2 regions of the Wukongibacter baidiensis genome follow, and region 1 is predicted to be linked to the other one. Evidence: a T-box and tRNA genes for the amino acid it is inferred to sense, from the RefSeq annotation. Region 1 holds a T-box; the other holds one or more tRNA genes.
What was found. A T-box is a leader RNA that pairs with one kind of tRNA and senses whether it is charged. The one in region 1 lies ahead of R9X47_RS06160 (glutamine--tRNA ligase/YqeY domain fusion protein), so its partner is inferred to be a tRNA-Gln.
Positions count from the first base shown of each region.

Region 2: it has a tRNA-Gln gene. The T-box ahead of R9X47_RS06160 (glutamine--tRNA ligase/YqeY domain fusion protein) is inferred to sense a tRNA for this amino acid. The anticodon was not compared.

Region 1 is NZ_CP138202.1:1,301,825-1,305,275, reverse strand. It holds gene R9X47_RS06170 (bacteriohemerythrin) at 1-70, shown strand, start outside; gene R9X47_RS06165 (peptidylprolyl isomerase) at 312-950, shown strand; T-box leader at 1,090-1,345, shown strand; gene R9X47_RS06160 (glutamine--tRNA ligase/YqeY domain fusion protein) at 1,588-3,243, shown strand; gene R9X47_RS06155 (calcium/sodium antiporter) at 3,319-3,451, opposite strand, start outside.
Region 2 is NZ_CP138202.1:3,730,465-3,733,915, forward strand. It holds rRNA gene R9X47_RS16830 (23S ribosomal RNA) at 1-744, shown strand, start outside; rRNA gene rrf (5S ribosomal RNA) at 839-955, shown strand; tRNA gene R9X47_RS16840 (tRNA-Glu) at 1,162-1,236, shown strand; tRNA gene R9X47_RS16845 (tRNA-Val) at 1,269-1,344, shown strand; tRNA gene R9X47_RS16850 (tRNA-Asp) at 1,386-1,462, shown strand; tRNA gene R9X47_RS16855 (tRNA-Thr) at 1,467-1,542, shown strand; tRNA gene R9X47_RS16860 (tRNA-Tyr) at 1,553-1,637, shown strand; tRNA gene R9X47_RS16865 (tRNA-Leu) at 1,644-1,727, shown strand; tRNA gene R9X47_RS16870 (tRNA-Gln) at 1,740-1,815, shown strand; tRNA gene R9X47_RS16875 (tRNA-Lys) at 1,821-1,896, shown strand; tRNA gene R9X47_RS16880 (tRNA-Ser) at 1,904-1,992, shown strand; tRNA gene R9X47_RS16885 (tRNA-Ser) at 1,999-2,091, shown strand; tRNA gene R9X47_RS16890 (tRNA-Ile) at 2,098-2,174, shown strand; tRNA gene R9X47_RS16895 (tRNA-Trp) at 2,201-2,276, shown strand; tRNA gene R9X47_RS16900 (tRNA-Pro) at 2,285-2,361, shown strand; tRNA gene R9X47_RS16905 (tRNA-Val) at 2,368-2,443, shown strand; tRNA gene R9X47_RS16910 (tRNA-Asp) at 2,485-2,561, shown strand; tRNA gene R9X47_RS16915 (tRNA-Phe) at 2,566-2,641, shown strand; rRNA gene R9X47_RS16920 (16S ribosomal RNA) at 2,858-3,451, shown strand, end outside.

The DNA.
Region 1 (3,451 bases):
GTGGATATTTAAACATATCAGTAATTCAGATTTTAGATATAGTGAATTTCTTATTGAAGCTATGAAATAAAATAGTATATTTCTGATAAGTGAATAGAAATTACTTTATTCCTTTAACTCAGAATCTAGACTATGTCTACATTAAATGTATGGCAATGATTGAATAAGGGTATAGATATATACATAAACCTGACCTCCTTACCTTTAGGAGGTCTAACTTTTCGCAAAAGATTAATTTTACGTCTTGTATTGAAATAGTGGCAGAGAGGCTGAGCCTAGAATAATATAAAGAAAGCTAAGGAGGAAAGATTATGACAAGATCATATATAAAGAAAACTATTCTATTTGTTGTATCTATGTTATTAATGATAACAATTATGGCGGCATGTAGCAGTGAAAAAACAGATGAAAAGGCTGATAGCGATAACGCTACACAAAATCCTAAAGTGGAAATAGAAATGCAAGATGGTGGAAAAATGGTACTAGAGTTGTACCCAGAATTTGCTCCAGAAACAGTAGAAAACTTTATCAATCTATCTAAATCTGGTTTTTATGATGGGTTGAAGTTTCATAGAATTGTAAAAGACTTTATGATTCAGGGAGGCGATCCTAAGGGTGACGGTACAGGTGGATCTGACAAGAATATTAAAGGAGAGTTTGCAGAAAATGGATTTACTAAAAATACACTTAAGCACACTAAGGGTGTAATTTCAATGGCTCGTAGAGCTGAGCCTGATTCTGCCAGCTGCCAATTCTTTATAGTGGATGGAGATGCAACATTCTTAGATGGGCAATATGCTGCATTTGGAAAGTTAATAGAAGGAGAAGAAACTCTTGATAAAATAGCTGATACAACTGTAGATAAGCACCCTTATAGTGGAGAAATGTCTGTTCCAAAGGTAGATGTAGTAATAAAGAAAATAACAGTAATAGAAAGTAGTAATAAATAGCAATTGATTATGTAATACTCAAAGACTACTTAAAGCTAAAGTCATATATGAATAATTGATAAAGAATATAGGTAAAGTATATAATAAGTAAAGTTGATTTAAGAAATATTTTATTGTATAATATTAAAAAATTCATACTAACAAAGCGATGACGAGAAGAGTAAATAAATAAGTTCTTTTCTAGAGAGCTCCGGTAGCTGAAAAGGAGTAAAGAAATATTTATTGAAACAAGCCTCTGAGCTTCATACGGATCTTTCAATAAAAGTGATGCTATGGCGTTTGTTCACGTTACAGAACTAGAGTATAAGTACTTTCAGTACCGTACTTGAAGAGATTGATATGGTAACATATTAATGAATTAGGGTGGCAACACGAAATTAACTCTCGTCCCTAAGACCGATTGGTCTTGGGATCGGGAGTTTTTATTTTTGTCTAAAATAAATATAATTTTATCAAATTAAAAAGGATGTGATCATATGGGGCAAGAAAGTTTGTATTTTGCCTAAAGGGGTTTTGCTGCCTTCAAATTTACCAGGGAAGAAACTAATACAATTGTATATAGTTATAATTTTAATTGATCTATATGTTAGATAGATTTTTAGAATGGTAAGAAAAAATAAAATTTGGAGGTAATGATATGAGTGCTAATAGAGAAAATTTAAACTTTATAGATAGACTAGTAAAAAGAGATTTGGAGGATGGAGTGTACAGGGAAGTCAATACACGTTTTCCACCGGAGCCCAATGGGTACTTGCATATAGGCAGTGCGTACGCAATAAATGTTAGTTATGCTTTAGCTAAGAAATATGGAGGTAAATTCAACCTAAGGTTTGATGATACAAATCCTAAAAAGGAAGAGGTTGAGTACGTTGAGGCAATTATAGAAGATATGAAATGGTTGGGATTTGATTATGAAGACAGACTGTTTTATGGATCTGATTATAGTCACCAAATCTATGAATATGCAATATATCTTATCAAAAAGAGGAAGGCATATGTTTGTGATCTAAGTAGTGATGAGATAAGAGAGTATAGAGGAACTTTAACAACTAAAGGGGTGAATAGTCCCTACAGGAATAGAAGTGTAGAAGAAAACCTGGATTTATTTGATAAAATGAAGAATGGAAACTTTGAAGAGGGTAAAAGGGTTTTAAGAGCTAAAATTGATATGGAAAGTCCTAACATTAATATGAGAGATCCTGTTATTTATAGAATATCTTATACAAAGCATTATAGAACTGGTGATAAGTGGTGCATTTATCCAATGTATGATTATGCCCATCCCATTCAAGATTATATAGAGGGAATTTCACACTCTCTGTGCTCAGTAGAGTTTAAAGATCATAGACCATTGTATGAATGGGTGTTAAAGGAACTAGATTTATCAGGTCGCATTCCAAGACAAATAGAGTTTGGAAGGATGAATCTTAGTGGAGCCGTTACGAGTAAGAGGTATCTTAAAGCCCTGGTTGGAAGTAAAACCATAGAAGGATGGGATGATCCAAGGATTCCAACGATAAAAGGGCTAAAGAGAAGGGGATATACAAGGGAATCGATACTAAGCTTTTTGTCCGAAATCGGAGTAGGGAAAAGTGAAAGTGTCGTAGATATTGCTATGCTGGAGCATTCTCTAAGAAAGGATTTAAAGGCAAAGGCACCTACGATCATGGCAGTCCTTGATCCTATAAAAGTTGTAATTACAAATCTACCGGATAAGCATGTTGAATATTTAGATGCCACAAATAATAGAGAGAATGAGGATTTAGGATCTAGGAAAATAGCATTTACTAAAACTATATATATTGATAGTAACGACTTTAGCGAAAATCCTCCTAAGAAGTACAATAGATTGATAGTAGGTGGAGAGGTTAGACTGAAACATGCATATTTTATTAAGTGCAATGAAGTAATAAAGGATGACGATGGTAATATTACAGAATTAAGATGTACCTATGATCCAGAAACAAAAAGTGGAAGTGGTTTTAAGGGACGAAAAGTTAAGGGTACAATACACTGGGTCAGCACAGAATATGGTATACCATGTGAGGTAAGAATATTTGATGAATTATTCACCGAAATACCATCGGCTGATAATCTATTTGAAAAAATAAATCCCAAATCACTATATGTTAAGCAAAATGCATTTATTGAAGAGGCTGGACTTGGAGAGGGATATGAAGGAAGATTTCAATTTATAAGACACGGATATTTTATTAAGGACCTTAAGCTATCAAGTGAGAATAAATTAGTATTTAATAGAACAGTACCATTAAAAAGTTCATATAAGGGATAATAACGAAAAGAGTTGAATTGTCATGATGCACTGATGACAATTCAACTCTTAATCAATACAGTATCTTACGAAAAATTAAATCCATACATAGTTTAAAATTAGGTATAAAATATAAATACTAAATAGGATAACTCCTTCTAATTTTGAAATCGCATTGTTCTTGCTTTTGGCAAAAACTCTAAAGACCACAAGAACAATAAGCATTGTT
Region 2 (3,451 bases), 2.4 Mb from region 1:
GGAGTCGTTGTTGGGATACCACTCTTGTAATACTGAAGTTCTAACCAGAGACCGTGATCCGGTCTTGGGACACTGTCAGGTGGGCAGTTTGACTGGGGCGGTCGCCTCCCAAAAAGTAACGGAGGCGCCCAAAGGTTCCCTCAGCGCGGTTGGAAATCGCGCGAAGAGTGCAAAGGCAGAAGGGAGCTTGATTGCGAGACATACAGGTCGAGCAAGGACGAAAGTCGGGCTTAGTGATCCGGTGGTTCCGAGTGGAAGGGCCATCGCTCAACGGATAAAAGCTACCCCGGGGATAACAGGCTTATCTCCCCCAAGAGTCCACATCGACGGGGAGGTTTGGCACCTCGATGTCGGCTCGTCTCATCCTGGGGCTGTAGTAGGTCCCAAGGGTTGGGCTGTTCGCCCATTAAAGAGGCACGCGAGCTGGGTTCAGAACGTCGTGAGACAGTTCGGTCCCTATCCGCTGTGGGCGCAGGAAATTTGAGAGGAGCTGTCCTTAGTACGAGAGGACCGGGATGGACGTACCTCTGGTGCATCAGTTGTTCCGCCAGGAGCACCGCTGAGTAGCTATGTACGGAAGGGATAAGCGCTGAAGGCATCTAAGCGCGAAGCCCACCTTAAGATAAGATTTCCCATCCATTTATGGATTAAGACCCCAGAAAGACTATCTGGTTGATAGGCCTAAGGTGTAAGGGCAGTAATGTCTTTAGCTGATAGGTACTAATAGGTCGAGGACTTGACCATACTTTCCATTGTTCAGTTTTGAGAGAATAAATACAATTTATTACCTCTAACTTAAAATTAAATTAATGATATTTATTCGCTTAAAAGCGAAAAATCCGGTGGCAATAGCGAAGAGGATACACCTGTTCCCATATCGAACACAGAAGTTAAGCTCTTCAGCGCTGATGGTACTTGGTGGGCAGCCGCCTGGGAGAGTAAGTCGTTGCCGGTTTGTGAAAGAGCCAGAAGATAAACTATTTCTGACTCTTTTACTTATCTAGTGAAGGGTATATTTGTATATATAAGCTAAAACATTTTTTAGAATTAAGACAATATACAAAAAATACCATTTGACAAAATAGCGGAAACATGGTAACATATTATTTGTCGCTGAAAAAAATAAAAAATTAGTAGAGCGACATTCAAGGCCAATAATTTGGCCCCTTGGTCAAGCGGTTAAGACACCGCCCTTTCACGGCGGTAACAGGGGTTCGAGTCCCCTAGGGGTCACCAATATTTAGCTTCTAGTTATTAGAAGCTGACTTGGGCGCATAGCTCAGCTGGGAGAGCACCTGCCTTACAAGCAGGGGGTCACAGGTTCAAGTCCTGTTGCGCCCACCAAGTTATTTGTCTAGTTGCAAATAAGCTATCATTTAAAATACGGTCCAGTAGTTCAGTTGGCTAGAACGCTAGCCTGTCACGCTAGAGGTCGAGGGTTCGAGTCCCTTCTGGATCGCCATTATGCTGGTGTAGCTCAATTGGCAGAGCAGCTGACTTGTAATCAGCAGGTTGCGGGTTCGAGTCCCATCACCAGCTCCACGATAAATATGGAGGGATGCCCGAGTGGCTAAAGGGGGCGGACTGTAAATCCGTTGACTGAGTCTACACTGGTTCGAATCCAGTTCCCTCCACCATACTATGCGGGTATGGCGGAATTGGCAGACGCGCTAGACTTAGGATCTAGTGTCTTGTACGTGGGGGTTCAAGTCCCTCTACCCGCACCATTAATAAAACAATGGGGATTAGCCAAGTCGGTAAGGCAACGGACTTTGACTCCGTCATTCACAGGTTCGAGTCCTGTATCCCCAGCCATATATGACCCATTAGCTCAGTCGGTAGAGCACCTGACTTTTAATCAGGGTGTCCCGCGTTCGAGTCGCGGATGGGTCACCAACAATCTGGAGGGGTGTCCGAGTGGCTTAAGGAGCTGGTCTTGAAAACCAGTGACTCCGCAAGGGGCCGTGGGTTCGAATCCCACCTCCTCCGCCAAATTATGGAGAAGTACTCAAGTAGGCTGAAGAGGACGGTTTGCTAAACCGTTAGGTCGGGTTTACCGGCGCGCGGGTTCGAATCCCGCTTTCTCCGCCATAACTTGGGCCTTTAGCTCAGTTGGTCAGAGCGTCCGGCTCATAACCGGCAGGTCCGGGGTTCGAATCCCTGAAGGCCCACCAAGTTAATAAAATCACATTTATATTTTAGGGGTATAGTTCAGTTGGTAGAACGACGGTCTCCAAAACCGTATGTCGTGGGTTCAAGTCCTGCTACCCCTGCCATATATAATCGGGGTGTAGCGCAGTTTGGTAGCGCATCTGGTTTGGGACCAGAGGGTCGCGGGTTCAAATCCTGCCACCCCGACCATTATTTGGGCGCATAGCTCAGCTGGGAGAGCACCTGCCTTACAAGCAGGGGGTCACAGGTTCAAGTCCTGTTGCGCCCACCAAGTTATTTGCTTATGTGCAAATAAACTATCATTTAAAATATGGTCCAGTAGTTCAGTTGGCTAGAACGCTAGCCTGTCACGCTAGAGGTCGAGGGTTCGAGTCCCTTCTGGATCGCCATTATGCCCAGATAGCTCAGTCGGTAGAGCAGGGGACTGAAAATCCCCGTGTCGGTGGTTCGATTCCGCCTCTGGGCACCATTTATTATCTAATTCATTAGGTAATGATAAAAGTTGCTGAAAAACAGCGGCGAAAAAAATGTCGAAAAAAGTGTTGACAAGATGAAAAAGATTTGATATAATAATTCTTGTCGCTAAAACGACAGAGAAAACTTTGGACATTGAAAACTAAACAGTGTAAGGAATTAAACCTTAGTTTGATATAATTCAAGCTAAAGAAGTAATAAACGCCAGATTTTTTTTAAGAGTTTGATCCTGGCTCAGGATGAACGCTGGCGGCGTGCTTAACACATGCAAGTCGAGCGAGAAGGTTATGACTGATTCTTCGGATGAAGGATTAACTGGAAAGCGGCGGACGGGTGAGTAACGCGTGGGTAACCTGCCTTGTACAGAGGGATAGCCACTGGAAACGGTGATTAATACCTCATAAAACTATAGCGTCGCATGGCGCATTAGTCAAAACTCAGGTGGTACAAGATGGACCCGCGTCTGATTAGCTAGTTGGTGGGGTAAAGGCCTACCAAGGCGACGATCAGTAGCCGACCTGAGAGGGTGATCGGCCACACTGGAACTGAGACACGGTCCAGACTCCTACGGGAGGCAGCAGTGGGGAATATTGCACAATGGGCGAAAGCCTGATGCAGCAACGCCGCGTGAGTGAAGAAGGCTTTCGGGTCGTAAAACTCTGTCCTAAGGGAAGAATAATGACGGTACCTTAGGAGGAAGCCCCGGCTAACTACGTGCCAGCAGCCGCGGTAATACGTAGGGGGCAAGCGTTATCCGGAATCACTGGGCGTAAAGGGTGCGTAGGCGGCCAAATAAGCCAGAGGT